2 regions of the Telluria sp. PB2R4 genome follow, and region 2 is predicted to be linked to the other one. Evidence: riboswitches for the same ligand, from Rfam matches in the RefSeq annotation. Region 2 holds a riboswitch; the other holds the start of a gene.
What was found. Region 2 has a riboswitch for cobalamin ahead of AC56LU_RS23845 (TonB-dependent receptor domain-containing protein). Riboswitches for the same ligand answer to the same signal wherever they lie in the genome.
Positions count from the first base shown of each region.

Region 1: linked by a shared signal. The riboswitch ahead of AC56LU_RS15875 (TonB-dependent receptor) and the one ahead of AC56LU_RS23845 (TonB-dependent receptor domain-containing protein) in region 2 are both predicted to bind cobalamin.

Region 1 covers NZ_JCASIC010000009.1:87,185-97,400, forward strand. The annotation lists gene AC56LU_RS15870 (cobalamin-binding protein) at 1-6, opposite strand, end outside; gene AC56LU_RS15875 (TonB-dependent receptor) at 27-2,000, opposite strand; cobalamin riboswitch at 2,083-2,313, opposite strand; gene AC56LU_RS15880 (M1 family metallopeptidase) at 2,441-4,657, shown strand; gene AC56LU_RS15885 (hypothetical protein) at 4,654-5,565, shown strand; gene AC56LU_RS15890 (DODA-type extradiol aromatic ring-opening family dioxygenase) at 5,614-6,408, shown strand; gene ylqF (ribosome biogenesis GTPase YlqF) at 6,422-7,369, opposite strand; gene AC56LU_RS15900 (hypothetical protein) at 7,536-7,688, shown strand; gene AC56LU_RS15905 (lanthionine synthetase C family protein) at 7,685-8,911, opposite strand; gene AC56LU_RS15910 (hypothetical protein) at 8,964-10,216, opposite strand, start outside.
Region 2 covers NZ_JCASIC010000023.1:3,303-13,518, forward strand. The annotation lists gene cobD (threonine-phosphate decarboxylase CobD) at 1-598, opposite strand, end outside; gene cbiB (adenosylcobinamide-phosphate synthase CbiB) at 591-1,532, opposite strand; gene cobU (bifunctional adenosylcobinamide kinase/adenosylcobinamide-phosphate guanylyltransferase) at 1,526-2,086, opposite strand; gene AC56LU_RS23825 (cobyrinic acid a,c-diamide synthase CobB) at 2,083-3,396, opposite strand; gene cobO (cob(I)yrinic acid a,c-diamide adenosyltransferase) at 3,396-4,022, opposite strand; gene AC56LU_RS23835 (ABC transporter ATP-binding protein) at 4,019-4,792, opposite strand; gene AC56LU_RS23840 (FecCD family ABC transporter permease) at 4,794-5,828, opposite strand; gene AC56LU_RS23845 (TonB-dependent receptor domain-containing protein) at 5,848-7,686, opposite strand; cobalamin riboswitch at 7,754-7,986, opposite strand; gene AC56LU_RS23850 (histidine phosphatase family protein) at 8,007-8,549, opposite strand; gene AC56LU_RS23855 (adenosylcobinamide-GDP ribazoletransferase) at 8,552-9,331, opposite strand; gene cobT (nicotinate-nucleotide--dimethylbenzimidazole phosphoribosyltransferase) at 9,335-10,216, opposite strand, start outside.

The DNA.
Region 1 (10,216 bases), on a different contig from region 2:
AGCCATGAATTGTCGGGACGCGGCCATCAGAAGTCGTAGCGCAGCGACAGCTTCAGCTGGCGGCCGTCGCTCGGGTAGATGCCCGAGCGGCAGCCGAAGGCGTTGCTGTAGTACTGGCGGTCCGCCAGGTTGAGCGCGGTGACGGCCGCTTCCCAGCCGGCCACACGGTAGGCGTAGCGCGCATCGATGGTGGTATATGACGGAATGCGCGCGCCGCAGCTGTTGCTGAAGTCGTTGCCGTAGCGCTGGCTGTCGACCCACTGGGCGCCGATGTCGGCGCTGTGGCCACCCGCAGGAGTCCAGGCTGCGCGCACGGTGACGACGTTCTTCGGCACCAGCACCATCTCGCGGCCTGCGTTGGGGCCGGCGGTGAACTCGGCCTCGACGCGCTGCCACTGGCCGGTCAGGCGCAGGTCGTTCGCCAAGGCATAACGCGCTTCCAGCTCCAGGCCCTGGCGGCGGGTCGGATCGAGGTTGGTGTTGGCGCCCCAGCCGATGGTCGGGTCGTAGAAGATCTCGTCCGTCAGGCGGTGGCGGAACAGGCGCGCGCTCAGCTGGCGCTCGGCGCCCCCAAGGGTCACACCCAGCTCCAGGTCGCGCGAGGTCTGCGGCGCCAGCACTTCGGGACCGGAGCGCAGGCTGTTCTCGTCCACGTTGGCGATGCGGTAGCTGCGGCCCGCCTTGGCGAAGAGGTTCACCTGCGGCAGCACGTCGACGCTCCCCTCCAGCGACCAGGCATTGATCGACTGCTTGCGGTGCTCGTTCAGCACCGGCGGGAAGGCCAGCGGGTCGGAGTAGTCCTTGGTGAAGCGTTCGTGGCGGCCACCAAACGCCAGCCGCGCGTTATTGGGGGCATTCCACAGGACTTCGTTGCGCAGGTAGAAGGCCTTCGAGTCCTGCTCGGCATCGCCGCGCGAGAAATCCGAGCTGGTCTGGCGCTCCCAGCGCACCAGGTCGATGCCCGCAACCAGTTCGTTGCGCTTGTCGCCCAGGCTGACCGTGTGGCGCAGGCGCGGCGAGAACTGGGTCTGGCTGGCGTCGTAGCGCGAGCGCGAAGCGACTTTCGTGCCGCCGCTCAGGTAGAAATAATTGGCCTCGACCTCGCGTTCACGCCGCGACAGCTCGGCCGCCAGCTCGACGGCGCCGATGCGGTGTTCCACGAAGGCGCTGAGGCGGTCGGTATCGAGGGTGCCGAAATCGTCCGGCGTGAAGGTCTGGCGCGGATTGGCCAGGAACTGTGCTTCGGTCAGGGAGCCGGGGAAGCGCGCGTCCTGCTCCGAGCGCTCGAAGCGCAGGCCGGCGCGGCCGGCGCCATAGCGGACCTGCACGCCGCCGCTGGCGGTCTTCTGCTTGAATTCGCTGTTGGCGCGGTAGTTGTCGGTGCCGCGGTCGGCCAGCGCCAGGTCGAAGGCCAGCGGGCCGGCGCCATGGGTCAGCGAGGCGCGCAGGTCGTGGGCATCGAAGCGTCCGGCCTCGGCGAACAGCGAGCCGTGGGTGCCCTGCTCGGCGGCGCGGCGCGTGATGATGTTGATCACGCCGCCGGTCGCGCCTTCGCCGTACAGCACGCTGCTGCCGCCGCGCACGATCTCGATGCGCTCGACGGTATCGACCGGGATGCTCGACAGCACGGCATTGGTCAGTTCGTTCTCGTTCAGGCGCACGCCGTCGACCAGGATCACCAGGTTCTGGGCGCTGTTGGCGCCGAAGCCGCGCAGGTCGAGCGCGAAGTCGGGCGAGGCGTCCAGGCTCTGGCGGCCGTACACAGCGCCGACCTTGCGGATCGCCGCATTGACGTCAGTGGCGCCGGCGCGGCGGATGTCCTCGGCGGTGATCACGGTAGCGCCGATCGGCGCGCTGGCGGCTTGCGCCGGGAAGCGCGCGCCGGTGATGACGATCGAGGCCGGGGCATCCGACGCAACGGTGTCGGCGGCTGCATTGGCGGCCAGGACGGACAGGGACAAAGCGCAGGCCAGCGCGAGCGGCTTGATGGCAAATTTCATATTGGATGTTCTCGGTAATGGCACCGGCCTGCGTCCCCGCACACCGGAGTTCAACGGAAGCCGCGCTTGTCATGGACACGCGCGTGCTTCCACCTGTCTGGCCGGTATCCGGGCTTGCAAGACTGACTGCCCCACCTTCCTATGCTTGCGCACAGTGGTTTTCGAGGCAGCCTGTCATCAGAGTCGATGACGCTTGTTGACCGTTGCGGGGGCAGCACACGTTAGCGTTGGCGCGCAGCGCCTTTGCCTCGTGTTTCCCGTTTAACTGCGCATGCGGATCGCATGCGCGGGCACCAGAACGCCGCGATTATAACCTGACAAGCTTTTCCCGCATTCCGTCGCCTTATTTGTACTTCTATCCTAAACGCTTGGAAATTTTTTAATCTTCTGGCTATAGTCGGACGCATACCAGAACAACATCGACCGAAAGGGAGTCCTGCATGCAGATTCTAGGAAGCCGACACGGCTTGCGCGCGCTTCTCGTGGCGGCATTGCTGGCCGCAGGGGCTGGCTCGGCCTGGTTCGCCCAGGCCGACGCGCCTGCGCCGGCCAGCACGCCCTCGCTGGACGGCATCGCGCTGGCGGCGCCCAATGCCGCCGCCGTCACCGTACCGAGCAGCCTGGATGCCTGGGGCGGCATCCGCGACGGCGACCACGCGACGCTGTCCGACCGCGTGGTGAGCTACCGCATCGCCGCCACGCTTGACCCGGACAAGCACCTCGTCACCGGCCAGCAGCAGCTCACCTGGCGCAACCGCAGCGCGGTACCGGTGCGCAGCGTCTACGTGCACCTCTACATGAACGCCTTCGAGGGCGAGGGCAGCAGCTTCTTCACCGAGCAGCGCCTGCGCGGCGAAGGTTTTCGCAGCGGCGTCGACCTGGGCGAGGGCAACTGGGGCCACATTGCCCTGCGCAGCATCAAGCAGGGCGGCGCGGCGGTGCCGTGGCGCTTCGTCCAGCCCGACGGAGGCCCGGCCACCGACCACACGGTGGCGCGCCTCGACCTGCCCGAGCCGGTGGCGCCGGGCGCGGCCACGACGCTCGACATGGCCTTTGCCACCCAGCTGCCGCGCGTGATCGCACGCACCGGCTACTTCGGCAGCTTCCACCTGGTGGCGCAATGGTTCCCGAAGATCGCCGTGCTCGAACTGCCGGGCGAGCGCGGGGCCACGGCGCCGCGCTGGAACGCCCATGAGTTCCACATGGAGTCCGAGTTCTACGCCGATTTCGGCAGCTACGATGTGAGCCTCACCGTCCCCAAGGGGTATACGGTCGGCGCCACCGGCGAACTGCAGGGCGCGCCCGTCGAGAAGAACGGCATGCTCACCCACCGCTACGTGCAGCACGACGTGCACGATTTCGCCTGGACCGCGGACAAGCGCAGCGCCCGCCCGCTGGTCGAGACCTGGACCGGCCCGGGCAGCCCCACCGTGACGGTACGGGTGCTCTACCCGCCGGAGTACGAGGCCAGCGCCAAGCCGGCGATGAAAGCGGCCAAGGATTCGCTGGCCTACTTCTCGCGCAAGCTCGGCCCCTACCCCTACCGCACGCTCACCGTGGTGATCCCGCCCTACAACGCGCAGGAAGCGGGCGGCATGGAATACCCGACCTTCATCACCGCGTCCGGCCATGCCGAGGTTGCGCCCAGGTCGCTGGACGAATATGCACTCGACACGGTCACCATCCACGAGTTCGGCCATGGCTACTTCTACGGCATCCTGGCCAGCAACGAGTTCGAGGAACCGCTGCTCGACGAGGGCCTGACTTCCTATTGGGAGAGCCGCATGATGCGCGAGCGCCGCCAGCTGGTGTACCCGGCGCCGGCTTTCCTGAAGCGGATCGGCATCGACCCGGCATTCGACAGCTTCGATATCAGCCGCCTGGGCACGCCGCGCGAGCGGCCGGCCGACGCCCCGGGCCAGAACGCCTGGAACCGCCTGCAGGGAATCGGGCCGGTATACACCCGCAGTGCGGTCATACTGCGCGACCTCGAGGAACGCATCGGCCTTGAGGCGATGGAACGCGGCTTCAAGGAATACTACCGGCGCTGGAAGTTCCGCCACCCGAGCATCGCCGACCTGCGCGAGGCGCTGGCCGACGGCAGCGGCGAGCGTGCCGCCGTCGAGGAGGTGTTCGCGCAGCAGGTGTATGCGGTTGCGCGCGTCGATGACAAGCTTGCCAAGCTCTCGAGCGAAGAAGTACTGCCGCTGGCCGGCACCCGCCTCACCGACGGCAAGCGCGTCACGGATACTCAGGTCGAAGTCGACAAACACGTGGCGAAGTTGCGCGCGGACTGGAAAAAGGCCAACCCGGGTGCAGGCAAAAGCGCCGGCCCCTTCCCCTGGCGTACCGAGGTCACCGTGCGCCGCGACGGCGCCAGCGTGCCGCAGACGCTGGTGGTGCGTTTCGCCGACGGCAGCAGCGAGACGGTGGCCTGGAAGGCCGCCTCGCCGGACGAAAAATGGCGCAGCTTCACCTTCGTGAAGCCGGCGCGCGCCGTGTCGGCCGAGCTGGATCCGCGCCGCAGCCACTACCTCGACGTGAACAAGCTCGACGACAGCCGCACCATCGAACCCAACCGCAGCGCCTCGACCCGCTGGGCGAGCGACGCGGCGGCCTTCTATCAACTCATCCTGTCCCTGATCGCCAACGTATGACGACCACGACCGCTCCCCTCGCGCCGGCCCGGGCGCCACAGGCCGCCCCTGGCGCCCGCCGCAGTGTCCTGCTAGCCCTGCGCCCTGCCCTGCAATGGCGCCTGCTGCTGCTCTGGCTGCTGGCCCTGCTGCTGCCCACCCTGGCAGCCGCGCTGCCGGTCTGGACCTGGCTGGGCGCCGCTTTCGACCGCACGGCCGGGGCAGCTGCCCTGGCCCAGCGCCTCGACCTGGTGGCAATCGCCGACCTGGTCGGCCTGCACGCGCAGCACGCCTCGGCCGTCAAGGCCGGCGGCAGCGTCGCGCTGGTGCTGACGCTGCTGCTGTCGCCACTCCTGACCGGCGCCGCCATCACGGCCGCGCGCGCCCCGGCACCGCTCGGCTTCGCGCAGCTGGCTGCCGGCGGCGTGCGCGAATACGGGCGCCTGCTGCGCATGCTGCTCTGGGCCGTCGTGCCACTCGGCGTGGCGGCTTTCCTGGGCGGGATGGTGGCCTCCGTGGCCGACCAGCCCGACGCCGTGCTCGAGTCCTCGGCGGCCAACGCGGCCTTGGCCGCCCTGCTGGTCGGCGCCCTGCTCCTGCTGCTGGCCCACGCGACCCTAGATGCCGGCCGCGCGGTGCTGGCGCTGGACCGCCGCCGCACCTCGGCGGTGCTGGCCTGGTGCGACGGCCTTGGCCTGATGGCGCGCCGGCCGCTGGCCATGTTCGGCCTGTATGCCGGCATCACCCTGGCCGGGCTGGTCCTGGCCGGTGCGCTGGCGGCGGCGCGCCTGAACCTGCCGGCGCTGGGCGCGGGCAGCTTTCTCGGCGGGCTGCTGCTGACCCAGCTGGCGGTGCTGGCGCTGGCCTGGATGCGCTGCGCGCGCCTGTTCGGGCTGATGGAACTGGCACGGGGCGCCGGCGCACGCTGAGTTTCGCGATCGGCTACCATGGGTGCTTCGACTGAACGAGGAGCACCCATGCGATTGCCCAGCTATTTCGTGTCGCACGGCGGCGGACCGTGGCCGTGGATGAAGGAACAGACCGGCAGCGCCTACGACAAACTGGCGGCCTCGCTGGCCGCGATCCGGCAGGCCCATGGCGACGCCGTGAAGGCGGTGCTGGTCGTGACCAGTCACTGGGAGACGCCGGGCTTCATGGTGTCGTCAGGCAGCGCGCCCGGCATGATCTACGACTACGGCGGATTCCCGCCACACACCTACCAGATTACTTATCCGGCACCCGGCAACCCGGCGCTGGCGGAGCAGGTCGCCGCGCTCCTGGGCGCCGCCGGACACCCGGCAGGGCTCGATCCCACGCGCGGTTTCGACCATGGCACGTTTTCGATGCTGTATCCGGTCTATCCGGAGGCGCAGATGCCGGTGGTGCAGCTGTCCTTGCGGCGCGACCTCGACCCGCAGGCCCACATCGAGGCCGGCCGCGCGCTGGCGCCGCTGCGCGACGAAGGGGTGCTGATCCTGGGCAGCGGGCTGTCCTTCCATAACCTGCGCCAGTTCGGCCCAAGCGGGGCTGCGGCCTCGAGCGCCTTCGACGGCTGGCTGCAGGAAACGATGGCGCTGGCGCCGCGCGAACGCACCGCGGCGCTGCTGCGCTGGGAAGAAGCGCCGATGGCGCGGGCGGCGCATCCGCGCGAGGAACACCTGCTGCCGCTGATGGTGGCGCTGGGCGCCGCCGAAGAGGAGCCGGCGGCGTGCGTGTATCACGAAGAGGATTTCTTTGGGTCGCTGACGGTATCCAGTTTCCGGTTCGGTTGACCCGAAACGACGCTTATGTACCGCGCTTGCCGCGCGCGGCTTCCTCGGCCTTCGCCGCCGCCTTCTCTTCGGCGATGCGCGCCTTCTCCGCCACCTCCGCCGCATGGCGCGCCAGCGCCGCGGCGCGGGTCTCCGGCGTTTCGAGGCTGATCCGCCCCAGCGCCCCGGTGCGGTAGTCGTGCAGCAGCACGTGCGCCGCCTTCTCGTAGTCGAACTCGCCGCCGCGCACGCGGAAGCCGCGGCGCTGGGCCACGTGCTCGATCACGGAGATGCCGTCCAGCCCCTCGGTCTGGAAGCCGTAGCGCGCCGTCAGCAGCTGCGGGTAGCGCTCCAGCATGAAGTTGCCCAGGAATTCCGCGATTTCCGTTTCGATCAGCGCATTCGTGCCGACCGCGTGGCTGGCCGCCAGCATCAGGCCGTCGCTCGCCATCGCGATCTTCGGCCACAGCATGCCCGGGGTGTCGACCAGCACGATGTGCTTGCCGAGGTAGAGCTTCTGCTGGACCTTGGTCACGGCGGGCTCGTCGCCCACCTTGGCGACCCGCTTCTTGAGCAGCGCGTTCATCAGGGTCGACTTGCCGACGTTCGGGATGCCCATGATCATGATGCGCAGCGGCTTGGTCGGCACGCCGCGGTGCGGCGCCAGCGACTGGCAGATGTCCGGGATGCGGGCGACGTCGCCCGGCTTCTTGGTCGTCATCGGGTAGGCGGTCACGCCTTCCTGGGCGTCGTAATACGCCTTCCAGGCCGCCGTGGCCGCCGGGTCGGCCAGGTCGACCTTGTTCAAGATCTTGAGGCAGGGACGCTGGCGGAACTTGCGCAACTGTTCTACCAGCGGGTTGCAGCTCGCCTCGGGCAGGCGGGCGTCGAGGACTTCGATCACCAGATCGGTGTTCTCCATCTGCTCGGCGGCTTCCTTCTTGGCCGCGTTCATGTGCCCCGGGAACCATTGTATCGACATGCTGTGCTTTCTAAATCTTCGTCAGGACGCTATTTTACGCTGCGGGCCGGCTTCGGAAACAACAGCATACCCGACCGCGCTATCCATTGATCCCCAGCAACGCATTGGCGCGACACCGGCGCACACTCCAGATTCCGCCCGCTGGGCCGCATTCGGGAGAATCATCATGCGTCACATGCCAAAGACGTCGCCACCGCGCTGGGCCGCCATCGAGCTGCCGCCGAAGAAGCCGCTGGGCCGCTGGGTCGCGTTCGGCATCCTGTGCGTGATGATCGGCGCCGCCTGCCTGGTCGAGCGTTTTCCGCTGCTGCAGGGCTAGGGCGATCTCGCGGACGCCGGACCGAAGAACACATCCAGCGTCGGAAAGCGCGCGCTGGCGTGGACGCAATCCCTTAAATAGACAGCCAGACCCAGGTCGCCGGTCCACAGCGAATACCGCAGTTGTCCGTATGCGAGCGCATCGCGCTCGTACTGCAGAAGGGCGTGCATGGCGAAAGCGCGGGCGCGCGCGAGCCACACCGGATCCCCGGTGCGCTGGTAGAGGACCAGGAAGGCATAACCGTTCCCCGCGGTCCCGTGGCACAGGTTGGATCCCTTGGCCAGCGGCCCGGCCGCCCAGGTGGCCGCCCCCGCGGCCAGCAGCAGCTCGTCGAGCTCCTCGCCGGGAAAGCCGGCCAGGCTGATGACGAAGCCCGGTGCACCGTGGCAGAACTGCAGCAGCTTCTTGGCGTTTTCCCGTTCGGTGCCGATCAGTTGCGGGTGCCAGTTGACCTGCCCACCCTCGCCCACCGCGGTGCGGCGCACGGTGTTGGCGATGCAGTCCTGCCACCGCTGCCACGCGGCCTCGCCCAGCAGGTGGCGGCCCTTGATGAGCGGCGCCGCCGTCGCCACGAAACCGTGCACGGCGTCCAGGTAGCTGCTGGTGCGCCCGTACAGTTCCTGGGTCCAGTAGGCGCACCCATGCTCGCCGGACCAAAGGAGCTGCGTCCACAGCGTTTCCGCGGTCTGGCGGAAAATCTCGGCCCAGCGCGCGTCGCCGGTATGCCCGTGCAGGAGCAGCGCGGCCAGCAGGGTGCCGGGAGCACCCCACATCAGTTCCCGTGCCGGGTGCGTCCGGTTGGCCGCAAGCAGCCGCGCCAGTTCATCGCCGAGCGCCGGGCAGCGTCCCAGGGCCATCATCAGGATCGGCGTGTCGCCCATCAGCCAGGACGCGTGTTCACCGGGCGCATTGGCATCCAGCCATGCGCGGTTGGCGGCAAGCAGGTCTTGCCATTCGCCTAGGTAATCGCGGGCCAAGCTGGCCGCTTTGCAGTCCTGCAGGTAGTGCAGCGCCCAGATCACCCCGGTGGCGCCGTGGTACAGCGGCGTCTCTACCGGGTCCGGGTCATCCCCTTCGCGGTCCAGCGCGTGGACCGGCCAGTAGCGGCCCTCGCGGCACGCCGCCTCGGTCCGCGCCACGATGTCGCGGATGGCGGCGTGCGCCCGGTCTTGGTTCCAGGTGTGCGCCTCCAATTGCTCGTGGCGCGCGGGGTCGTACAGCATGTTGTGGACTCGCGTGGACAGGGTCGGACAAGCGCAGGATTGTCGCACACTGTCAGCGCACCGGATCGCAGGCGTCTGGCGGCAGCGGCAGGCTCGGGTCGAAGGCGGTCAGCTGTTCCCTCGCGGCCTTGCGGTCTTTCGCGTACTCGGCCAGGTAGCGCGAACGCTCCTCGCTGTCCCACTCGGCGTCGGACACGCCCTTCAGCGTCTGGGTGCGGCTGGCGAACACCGGCCCTTCGAGACGCGGCATCAGGAGCCGGTCGGGGTCGACGTTCTCGCGCAGCAGGTAGCCGTCGACGTCGCGCAGCCTGAGCGGCAGCGCCGGGCGTTCGTCCGTCAAGAGCTTGCCGAACACGCTCAGCTTGATCTCACGCCCGCCCACCCCGAGCACCTCGTTGAAGGTGGCCAGGGCAAAGGGCTGGCCGCGCGCATCGTCGATCCGGCCGCTGATGATGTAGCGGCCCGGCTGGCGCACTTCCACGCCCAGGTAGAAGCCGAGCGAGCCCTTGTCCAGCGCTTCGCGCACCTGCCCGGTCCAGGTGGCCGGCAGCACCGGCGTGTAGATCACGTCGAACAAGGCAAAGCCGTTGCGCCCGCCGGCGGTGTAGCGCACCTCGGTGCGGATGGTGCCGTGAAAGCCCGCCAGGCCGGTCTGGCCCGGCGCCAGCACGCCGGCGAAGGCATTGTCGCCCGCCACGGGGTCGGCGCCGCTGCCGTCGTCGGCGAAAGCCAGCGCCACCTGCGGCGTCGGACGGCTGCTCCCGTAGGTCATGCCCTGCGCCACCGCGCGCGTGATCACCAGCGGCACGTTCTCGCCCCGGGCCGTCACCGCGCGCAGCGAGAAGGCCGCGGCTTCGCCGGCGGCCAGATACACGCGCGACTGCGAGGTCTGCAGGAACACGTTTGCATCAAGGCCGCCGCCCTCGAGCCGCATCGGGTTCATCTCGGCGATGGGCTGGTTCGGATGCAGCTGGTCCGGGTTCTGGGCTGCCGGGCGCGACTCCGTCGGGTACTTGCTGCCGGCGAGGTAGCTGCAGTAGGTATGGTCGGTGAGCTGGACTTGCTCGACCAGCAGGCGGCGGCGCCCGGCGCGCTCGCCCGGCATCGGCAGGCTGCCGCTTGAGGCCACCGGGTCGAAGAAGCGCGGCCCGGCCGGCGGCGCAGGGGCCGCCGCGATGGCCGCATCTGGCTCGCCGCGTCCGAACCAGTGCGCAAGCCAGAGCCAAAGCACGGCCAGCAGCGCGGCGCCCAGTCCGGCGAGCCAGGCGTAGCGCCGCCAGCGCGGCGCACCAGGGGGTGGCGGTC
Region 2 (10,216 bases):
CCAGCCGCAGTCCGGCCAGTCCAAAGAATTTGCCGACCGAGCGCAGGACGATGAGTCCGGGCTGGCCCGCGTGGGCGGCCACGCTCAGTGTCGGATCGGTATCGCCGAAGGCCTCGTCGACCACCAGCCAGCCGCCGCGCGCACCCAGCCGTGCGGCCCAGTCCAGCAGGCGTACGGGTGCGATCGTCTCGCCGGTCGGGTTGTTGGGATTGACGACCACCACGACCTCGCTGCTGTCGATCGTGGACTCCAGCTCCGCATACGAGGCAAGCCGCAACAGGTGCCCATGCTGTCCCCAGGCGTGCGCGTGTTCCGCATACGAAGGCGCCGACACGGTCACGCGCGAGGGCGCGCGCAGCCGCGGCAGCGCCTGGATCGCCGCCTGCGTGCCGGCTACCGGCAGCAGGGATTTCGCCCCGTAGTATGCGCAGGCGGCCGCGCCAAGCGCCGGATCCGGCTCGGGCAGGCGGTGCCAGGCATCCGGCGGCAGCGCGGGTGCGGGATAGCCATGCGGGTTGATGCCGGTCGACAGGTCGATCCAGTCGTCGCGGCCATACAGGCGCGCGGCTTCGCGCAGGGCGCCGCCGTGTTCAAGCATGCTGTCTCCAGGCGAGGACGAGCGCGGCGGCGCAGGCCAGGCCGAGCCACAGTGCGGTAGTCCACAGCACCAGGCGCCATGCGCGCACGATGTCGGTTGCGGTGGCGGCCGGTCCCGTGCCAAGTAGTGGGCGCTGCTCCAGTTGGCCGTCGTAGACCGCGGCGCCACCGAGCGACACGCCGAGCGCACCGGCGCCGCTCGCCATGACCGGCCCGGCATTCGGGCTGCTCCAGGCCGGAGCCTGGGTGTGCCAGCACCGCCACGCGCGGGCGCCGGCCGCTCCCGCCAGGACGACATACGAGAGTGCGGTCAGCCGCGCGGGCACATAGTTCAGCACATCGTCGATGCGCGCCGCCGCCCGGCCGAACAGAAGGAAGCGATCGTTCCGGTAGCCCCACATCGCATCGAGGGTGTTCGCCAGCCGGAACAGGACGGCGCCGGCGCCGCCCGCCACCAGGAACCAGAGCAGGGTCCCGAACACCGCGTCATTACCGTTCTCGAGCAGGGACTCGGCACCTGCTTTCGCCAGATCGGTTTCCTGGGCGTCGTGGGTGTCGCGGCTGACGATCCTGGAAGTGCGCATGCGCGCCGTCTCCAGGTCGCCCGCGCGCAGGGCATCGACGATGGGCAGCGCATGGTCGCGCAGGCTGCGCAGTCCGATACACACATAGAGCAGGATCGCGTGCAGCCACAGGCCGGCATGTTCCGTGGCCAGCCACGCCAGCATTGCAAGGGGCAGTACGGCCAGCACCCAGGCCAGCAGTCCACGGGCGAAGGGCCGGCCGCCGTGGTTCAGCCGGTGCTCGATGCCCAGCGCCAGCTTGCCGAAACCGACCAGTGGGTGCCAGCGCCGCGCTTCGCCCAGCAGCAGGTCGAGCCACACGCCCGCGAGCAGCAGGCAGGCCAGCTGCGCCATCGACAAGCCGCTCAGCATGCATGCCCCTTGAGGACCAGCGGCAGCCCGGCCGCGACAAATACAGCGCGGTCGGCACGCGCCGCCACCGCCTGGTTCAGCCGTCCCGCTTCGTCGGCGAAGCAGCGCGACAGCGCGCCCCAGGGCACGATGCCCATGCCGACCTCGTTCGAGACGAACACGATGTCGCCCGCCGGCCGGGCGTCGAGCAGTTCCAGCAGCGCCGCGCGCTCCTGGTGAAAGCGCTCGGGCAGCGCTACGTCGCCCACCTCCGGCCAATCGCGTCCGTCGCAGAACATCAGGTTGCTCAGCCAGAGCGTCAGGCAATCGACCAGCACCAGGCGCTGCGGCGCACAGTATTCGCGCAGCGCTGCAGCAAGGGACAGTTCTTCCTCGACCGTCCGCCAGTGCGCCGGACGGCGTTCGCGGTGATGGACGATGCGCGCCGCCATTTCCGCGTCCCCGGCGCGGGAAGTGGCGATGTAGACGACTTCCTTGCCCGACTCCTGCGCCAGCCGCTCCGCATAGCCGCTCTTGCCGGAGCGCGCTCCGCCCAGTATCAGGGTGCAGCTCATGGTTCCCCTCCGCCGAACAGCGCGGCGGCGGCCGGCGGGTTGGACGGGAAGTAGGCGTGGAAGTAGGACGCGGTGAGCGAGCCGACGCGGTACACGGCTTCGCCCTGCGCGCCATTGGTCGTCTTGACCGTGTGGATCTGCGCCGGCGCCGGCGTCGTTAGCGTCGAATAATGAAAGCTGTGGCCGCGCAGGGGGCCTTGGTCGGTCGGCATCGCGTGGGCGCCGAGTCCGGCCAGGCGCGGCTGCATCCGCACCTCGCCCGGCAGTAGCCCGGCCATGGGCCAGCGCTTGCCATCCTGGTCGGTCAGGCCGTCGGCCAGCACCATCATGCCGCCGCATTCGGCCAGGATCGGCACACGGCGCTGCTGCGCCGCGTGGATCGACGCTTGCCACTGGCCGGCCCGCGCCAGCGCATCGCAATGCAGTTCCGGATAGCCGCCCGGCAGGAACACGGCATCGGCATCGATCGGCACCGGCTCGTCCGCCAGCGGCGAGAAATAGCGCAGCTGCGCGCCCATCCGCGCCAGGAGCTCGAGATTGGCAGGGTAGAGGAAGCAGAAGGCCGCGTCGCGCGCGATGGCGACCGTGCGGCCATCGAGCAGGCGGCCGGGGTCCGGCCACGCCGGGGCCGACTGCGCCAGCCTGGGGAGCGCCTTCCAGGCCTCGTCGTTGAAGTGCAAATCGTCGGCCAGCCCGTCCAGCAGGGCGTCGAGGCCGTCGACTTCGCCGGGCAATACCAGGCCGAGATGGCGTTCCGGCAGCGGCTTGTCCTGGCGCGCCAGCCAGCCAACGAGTGGAATGTCGCGCAGCGACGAGGCCACCATGGCGGCATGGCCCTCGCTGGCGATGCGGTTGGCCACCACGCCGGCCAGCTGTACCGGGCCGTAATCGCGCAGGCCGCGCGCCACCGCACCGGCCGTTTGCGCCATGGCCGAGGCATCGATCACGGCCAGCACCGGCACAGCGAACTCGCGCGCCAGGTCCGCCGCCGAGGGCGAGCCGTCGTACAGGCCCATCACGCCTTCGATCAGGATAGCATCGGCCTCGCGCGCCGCGTCGTGCAGGCGGCGCCGGCATTCGTCGACGCCGACCATCCACAGGTCGAGCGTATGCACCGGCGCGCCGGAAGCGCGCGCCAGCAGCATCGGGTCGATGAAGTCGGGGCCGCACTTGAACACGCGTACCCGCAGCCCCTGGCGCAGCAGCTTGCGCGCCAGGGCGGCGGTGACGCTGGTCTTGCCCTGGCCGGAGGCCATTGCTGCGACCAGTACGGCGCGGGCGCCGGAGTCTCGTCCCGTCTCCCCGTTCATCACCACTCCGTCCCGGCCTGCGCAGCAATGCCCGCCTTGAAGGCGTGCTTGACGACGTTCATCTCGGTCACCGTATCGGCCACCGCCACCAGCTCGGGCGGTGCCGCGCGGCCGGTGACCACCACGTGCTGCATCACCGGGCGGTCGAGCAGGTCGGCGATGACCGTGTGCACGTCGAGGTATTGGTACTTGAGCGCGATATTCAGTTCATCGAGCACCACCATGCCGTAGGCCGGGTCTCCCAAAAATCGCCGGGCCTGCTCCCAGGCCTCGCCGGCTTTTTCGATGTCGCGTTCGCGGTCCTGGGTTTCCCAGGTATAGCCTTCGCCCATCGCATGGAAGCTGACTTCATCCGGGAAGCGGCGCAGGAATTTCTCTTCGCCGGTCGACATCGCGCCCTTGATGAACTGGACCACGCCGACCTTCATGCCGTGGCCGAGCGCACGCGTCACCATGCCGAAGGCGCTCGAGCTCTTGCCCTTGCCGTTGCCGGTATTGACGATGAGGATGCCGATCTCCTTGTCGGCGGCGGCGATCTTGGCGTCGATGACGGCCTTCTTGCGCTCCATGCGCTGGCGGTGGCGCTCGTTCAGCGCCGCGATCTCGTCTGGGGTCATGTCGTTCATGCGCTTGCCTCATAGGGAAGAAAAATGCGGCGGCCGCCGTGCTCGATCATGTCGATCGGGTGGCCGAGGTAGTCTCCCAGCAGCGCCGGCTGCATGGTCGTGTCGACCGGCCCTGCCTGCCAGCGGCCGTCGCCCATGAGCAGCAGGGCGTGGGTGGAAATGCGGTAGGCCAGGTTCAGGTCGTGGCCGATCATGACCACGGTCTTGCCCTGTTCGCGGCACAGGCGTGCCAGCAGGCCCATGACGCTGACTTGGTGCGCCAGGTCGAGCGCGTTGGCTGGCTCGTCGAGCAGCAGCAGCGGCGTGTCCTGCGCCAGCAGCGCGGCGATGGCGACGCGCTGGCGTTCACCGCCGGACAGGGTGCGCACGTCGCGTCCGGCCAGCTCGCGCACCTCCATCGCTTCCAGGGCGGCCATGGCCGCCTGGTGGTCGTCGCTGCCTTCCCAATAGCGGTCGGCATGGTAGGGATGGCGTGCCGACAGCACGGTTTCGATCACGCTGTACGAAAACGCATCGTGGCGCGACTGTGCCAGGAAGGCGCGCTCGCGCGCCAGTTGCTCCGGCGCCCAGCGATCGAGTGCGCGGTCGCCGACGAAGACCGTGCCGGCGCTTGGGGGATGCAGGCCCGCGAGCGTGCGCAGCAAGGTGCTCTTGCCGGCGCCGTTGCGGCCGATGATGCTCCAGCATTCGCCGGGGCGCGCGGCCCAGTCGAGCTGGCGCACCAGCGTACGGCTGCCGGCCTGGAGGTCGAGGTGTTCGGTGCGGATCATGTCACCTCCGCAGGCGGTGCAGTTGATAAAGGAACACCGGCGCGCCGATGATCGCGGTGATCGCGCCGACCGGCAGCTGCTGCGGTGCGATGACGGTGCGGGCCAGCGTATCGCACAGCACCAGGAAGCTGCCGCCCGTCAGCACCGCCGCCGGGATCAGCACCCGGTGGTCGGGGCCGAAGGCGAAGCGGCAGGCGTGCGGCACGATCAGCCCGACGAAGCCGACCGAGCCGGCACTGGTGACGGCGCTGGCGGTCAGCACGCCCGAGACGAAGAACAGGCCCTTGCGCAGGCTGCCCACGCGGATGCCCAGCGTGGCGGCCGCCTCGGCGTGCAAGGCCACCACGTTCATGGCACGCGCACTGCGCAGCGCATACAGCAGGGCCGCGCCGAGCACCAGCCAGGGGGCCAGGCGCAGCGGCGCGCCGGCCAGGTCGCCGATCATCCAGAAGATCATGCTGCGCAGCCGGCCTTCCGGGGCGACCGACAGCATCAGGGTCACCAGGGCCATGCAGGCCGAGGACAGGATCACGCCGGTGAGCAGCAGCATCGAAGTGCCGCCTTCCAGCGCCAAGCCGCCGCGGAGGTCGCGCCGGGCCAGCAAATACAGCAGCATCGACACCGCCACCGCGCCGGCCAGCGCGGCCAGGTCGACAACGATGGCGGCCGCCATCAGCAGCAGTGCCAGCAGGGCGCCGACCGATGCGCCGGCCGAGATGCCGAGTACATAGGGATCGGCCAGCGGGTTGCGCAGCAGCGCCTGCATCATCACCCCGGCCAGTGCCAGCGCCCCGCCGGTAACAAAAGCAGTGAGCGCACGGCTGGCGCGCAGCTCCAGCAGCGATGCGGCCAGGCTGCCGGACTCGTTGTTGCTGGAGCTGCGCGCCAGCTGGCGCAGGGCGTCCGGAATCTCGGCCAACGGCACGGCGATCGAGCCGGTCATGCCGGAAAACAGCAGGCTGGCGACGGCGCACAGCAGCAGCGCGCCGATGACGAGCATGGCGCGTTGGCGGTGTGCATGAGCGGGGTGATGCATGCGTGTCCTCTCGGATGCTCTAGCGGATGCCGTAGCGCAGGCCTGCGAACCAGGTGCGTCCGCCTGTTCCGTAGTAGCGCGCCAGCTCGTACTGCTTGTCCGCGGCGTTGTTCAGGCGCAGCAGCAACGACACGCCCGGTGCGAATTGCCAGCTAGTGTACAGGTTGAGCAGGCCGTAGCCGCCCAGGCGGTTGCGGTTGGCGGCGTCGTCGAAGCGCTCGCCGGAGAGCTGCAGCTCGGCCCCGGCCTTGACCGCTCCCCAGCTGCCGTCAGCGTTGAAACTGGCATGCTTCTTCGCGCGGCGCGCCAGCCGCTTGCCGGTGGTCTCGTCCTTCGGGTCCTGCCAGTCGAGGCTGCCGCGCAGATCGACGGCGCCGACCCGGGTCTGGGCCGCCAGGGTAGCGCCTTCGAGCTTCGCCCGGTTAACGTTGTAGGCGCAGCTGCCGGCACGGCCCGGGCAGGGCGTGCTCGAGACGATCATGTCGGTTAGGCGATTGCGGTAGTAGGTCGCGTCAAACCGCAGGCTGCCGGCGTCGTAGCGCAGGCCGGCTTCGTGGTTACGCCCCTTTTCCGGCCGGTTGGTCGGCAGGCCGAAGTTCGGGTAGTACAGCTCGTTGAAAGTCGGTGCGCGGAAGCTGGTGCCGACGCTCGCGGTGGCCAACAGACCGTTCCCGAAGCGGTAGCCATAGCCGGCGGCGCCGGTATTCCTGCTGCCGTAGCTTGATGAGCGGTCGTGGCGCGCGCTGGCGTCGAACAGATGCTTGCCACGTATCGCCGACCAGGCGGCCGCGTAGGAATTGGTCGCCCGGCTGCGCGACAGGGCGGCAGTGGCGCTGGAGTCGACCTCTTCTTCGCGGCGGCTGGCCAGCAGCTGCAGCGTATCGGGACCGAGCGCGATGGCGCTCTGCCAGGTGAGTTCGTCCTGGCGGGTGTCGATCTGGCTGGCGCCGGATGCCGAGGCGCTGGTGAAGCTGCCCGACTTGTCGTCCGAGCGAGCAAATTGCAGGGTACTGCGCCAGTGCGTGGTGAACTGCGTGCTTGCGTAGACGGCGGCCGTGTTCAGGTCTTGCTCGTTGTGGACGTCGTAGGCCGCGCTGCCGCTGTCGTACTGCGCACGCAGGCCGCTGTGCAGGAACTGGACGCCGACTTCCGTGCCTGGCGCCAGGATAGTGGAGAGCTGGCCGTTGGCATTGCGGCGGCGGTAGCCGTCTTTGTCCGGATTGAAGCCGAAGGCGCCGGGGCGCGTGGCCGAGAAGCCATCCGACTCTTCGTGGCCCGCGCTGAGCGCGTAGCGGAAGGCGCCGGCCGCGCCGTGCACACTGGCGTCGGCCTGGCGCGTGGCATTGCTGCCGGCACCGGCCGACGCGCTGATCGCCGGGGCGCCGCCGCCCTTGCGGGTAAAGATCTGGATCACGCCGCCGATCGCGTCGGCGCCGTACAGGGTGCTGAGCGGGCCGTAGACGACCTCGATGCGCTCGATGGCGCCGAGCGGCACGGCGTTCCAGGCGGCGACGCCGCTGGTGGCCGATCCGATGCGCACGCCGTCGAGCAGGACCACGACCCCGTTGCTGTTGGCGCCGCGCAGGAACACGCTGGTCGCGGCGCCGGCGCTGCCGTTGCGGGTGATTTCAATGCCGCGCTGGCGCTGCAGCACGTCGGCCACCGAGCCGGCGCCAGAGCGTGCGATCTCGTCGGCATGGATGACGGTGGTGTCGGCGATGACGTCGGCCGCGCGCTGCGGCATGCGTTTGGCGGTGACAAGGACGGTATCGGCGTCGAGGGTTTGGGCGAAGGAAGGTGCAGCACAAGCGAGTGCAAGCGAAAGCGCGGCCGCTTGCCGGGTTACAGGAAAGTTCATGAAATGTTCACATCAAGACAACCAGCCGACGTCCCCGTAGGCCAGATTGAACAGAAGCGCACCGCTGGCACGCTCCCACCTTTTGGCCGGTATCCGGGCTGGCAAGTATGGCCGTCCGACCTTCCCATGCATCTGCACAGTGGTCATGGAAGACGGTTCGCCGCGCTTGTCATTCATCGAGCGCGGCACTTGCTTACCGTTGCGGGGGCAGCACACATTGGCCTTGTTGAAGGGCTTCGTGTTTCCCGTTTAACTGCGGTCGTGAACACAACCGCGAGCACCAAAACGCCGCCATTATATGGCAAGACTGGCGGAAGTTGTCAGTCCTTCAGCACGATGACTTCGCCGTAGCCGATGCGGTTGGGGCTGGAGGCGGCGCGCAGTGCCGCCTGTTCGACGCTACCCCCGGCGTGGAGGGCAGCCAACAGGCGGATCGTTCCGGCATGGCAGATGAGTAGGGCGGCAGGGAGGCTTGACGCGTGGAGCTGGTCGCGGAAGGCGGCAACGCGCAGGGCCACATCGAGCACGTTCTCGCCGCCTCCGGGGCGGTAACCCAGCAGGTCGGCGGCCCAGGCGTCGACTTCGGAGCGCGGGATGGCATCCCAGGGCTGCATCTCCCAGGCGCCGAAGTCCATCTCGGCCAGGCTGGCGTCAAAGGTGACGGGAACCTCGAGTGCGTACGCGAGCGCTGCGCAGCGTGCCAGCGGGCTGGCGTAGACGGGCAGGGGCCCGGGCAGGCCGGCTGCACGCAGGCGGTCGGCAACCAGCGACACCGCGCTGGCGGAGGCGGTGACGTCGGTCTTGCCGTAGCACAGGCCGGGCGCGATGTCCGGCTGCGGGTGGCGGACCAGGACCAGCCGCATGCTTACCCCAGTGCGCCGTGGCCGAGCGTGGCCAGCACGGCGAGATAGATCACGGCTTCCGCCAGCTGCTGCACCGCGCCGAGGCAGTCGCCGGTATAGCCGCCGATGCGGCGCGCGAACTTGCGGGCCAGCCACCAGGTCGCGGCGCCGGCGGCGAGGAGTGCGGCAAGCAGGGCGCCCACGTCGAGCGTGCCGCTTGCGAGCAGCAGCGCGGCGGCGATCGCCACGGTGGCCGCAGCGATCGCGAATTCCGCCGTCGTCATGCGTTCCGCCAGCGGCTTGGCCTTGCCTTCGGCGCGCGCATATTCCATGCGCCAGATGAGCGAACTCGCGGCCAGGCGCGACAGCGGATGGGCAAGCAGCAAGGCGCCGATGGCGCTGGCCGGCGGCAGCATCGCCAGCGCGCTGCACTTCGCCCCCAGCATGCACACGATGCCGATGGCGCCATACGCCCCGATGCGCGAATCCTTCATGATCTCGAGCACGCGCTCGCGCGTCATCCCGCCGCCGAGGCCATCGCAGCTGTCGGCGAAACCGTCTTCATGGAAGGCGCCGGTGGCGTAGATGGTCGCTGCGGTGGACAGTACTGCGGCGACCGGCGCCGGGAAGACGAGCGCGGCCGCGGCATACACCCCGGCGGCAATCGCGCCGACCACGATCCCGACCAAAGGGAAGTAGCGCGACGCATGGTGCAGCCACTCCTGCTCGAAGCCGACCCAGCGCGGGATCGGCAGGCGTGTGAAGAACTGGAGCGCGATGAAGAACAGGCGCAGCTGCTGCATGTCCTATTCTTCCTGTTGTGCGCTGGTGCTCACCTGCGCCGATGAGAAGGTCGCCATCTCGTTCAGGAAGTTGGCAGCCGCATGCAGCAGCGGCAGGGCCAGCGCGCTGCCGGTGCCTTCGCCGAGGCGCAGGCCAAGCTGCAGCAGCGGCTGGGCCCCGAGCGCGTCCAGCATCAGGCGATGGCCGTTTTCGCTGGATGCGTGGGCGAAGACGCAGTAGTCGAGGATGGCCGGCTGAAGGCGGCTTGCCACCAGCAGCGCGCTGGTGACGATGAAGCCGTCGATCAGCAGCACTTTGCGCAGCTCGGCCGCTTTCAGCATCGCACCGGTCATCATGGCGATCTCGAAACCGCCAAAGGTGGCCAGCACGTCGAGCGGTTCGACAACATCGGCATGACGCTCGACGGCTGCAGCGATGACTCCCTGCTTGCGGCCGATACCATCCTCAGACAGCCCCGTGCCGGCACCGACGCATTGGGAGAGCGGCAAGCCGGTGAGCTTGTGCATGATGGCCGCGGCGGCGGTCGTGTTACCAATGCCCATTTCGCCGAAACCGAGCACGTTCCCCGACAGGCCGCGCACCAGGGACATGCCGTGTTCCAGTGCGCTTTCCAGCTGCTGGCGCGACATCGCCGCTTCGATGGCGAAGTTGCGGGTGCCTTTTGCGATTTTGCGGTCGAGCAGGCCGGGTCGCGGGCCGAAATCATGGTTGATGCCGGCATCCACGACGTGCAGCGCGCATCCATTCTGGCGGGCGAACACGTTAATGGCGGCGCCGCCGGCCAGGAAGTTCTCCACCATCTGCCAGGTGACATCCTGCGGATAGGCCGACACGCCTTCGGCGACGACGCCATGGTCGCCGGCAAAGACCAGGATCGCAGGATC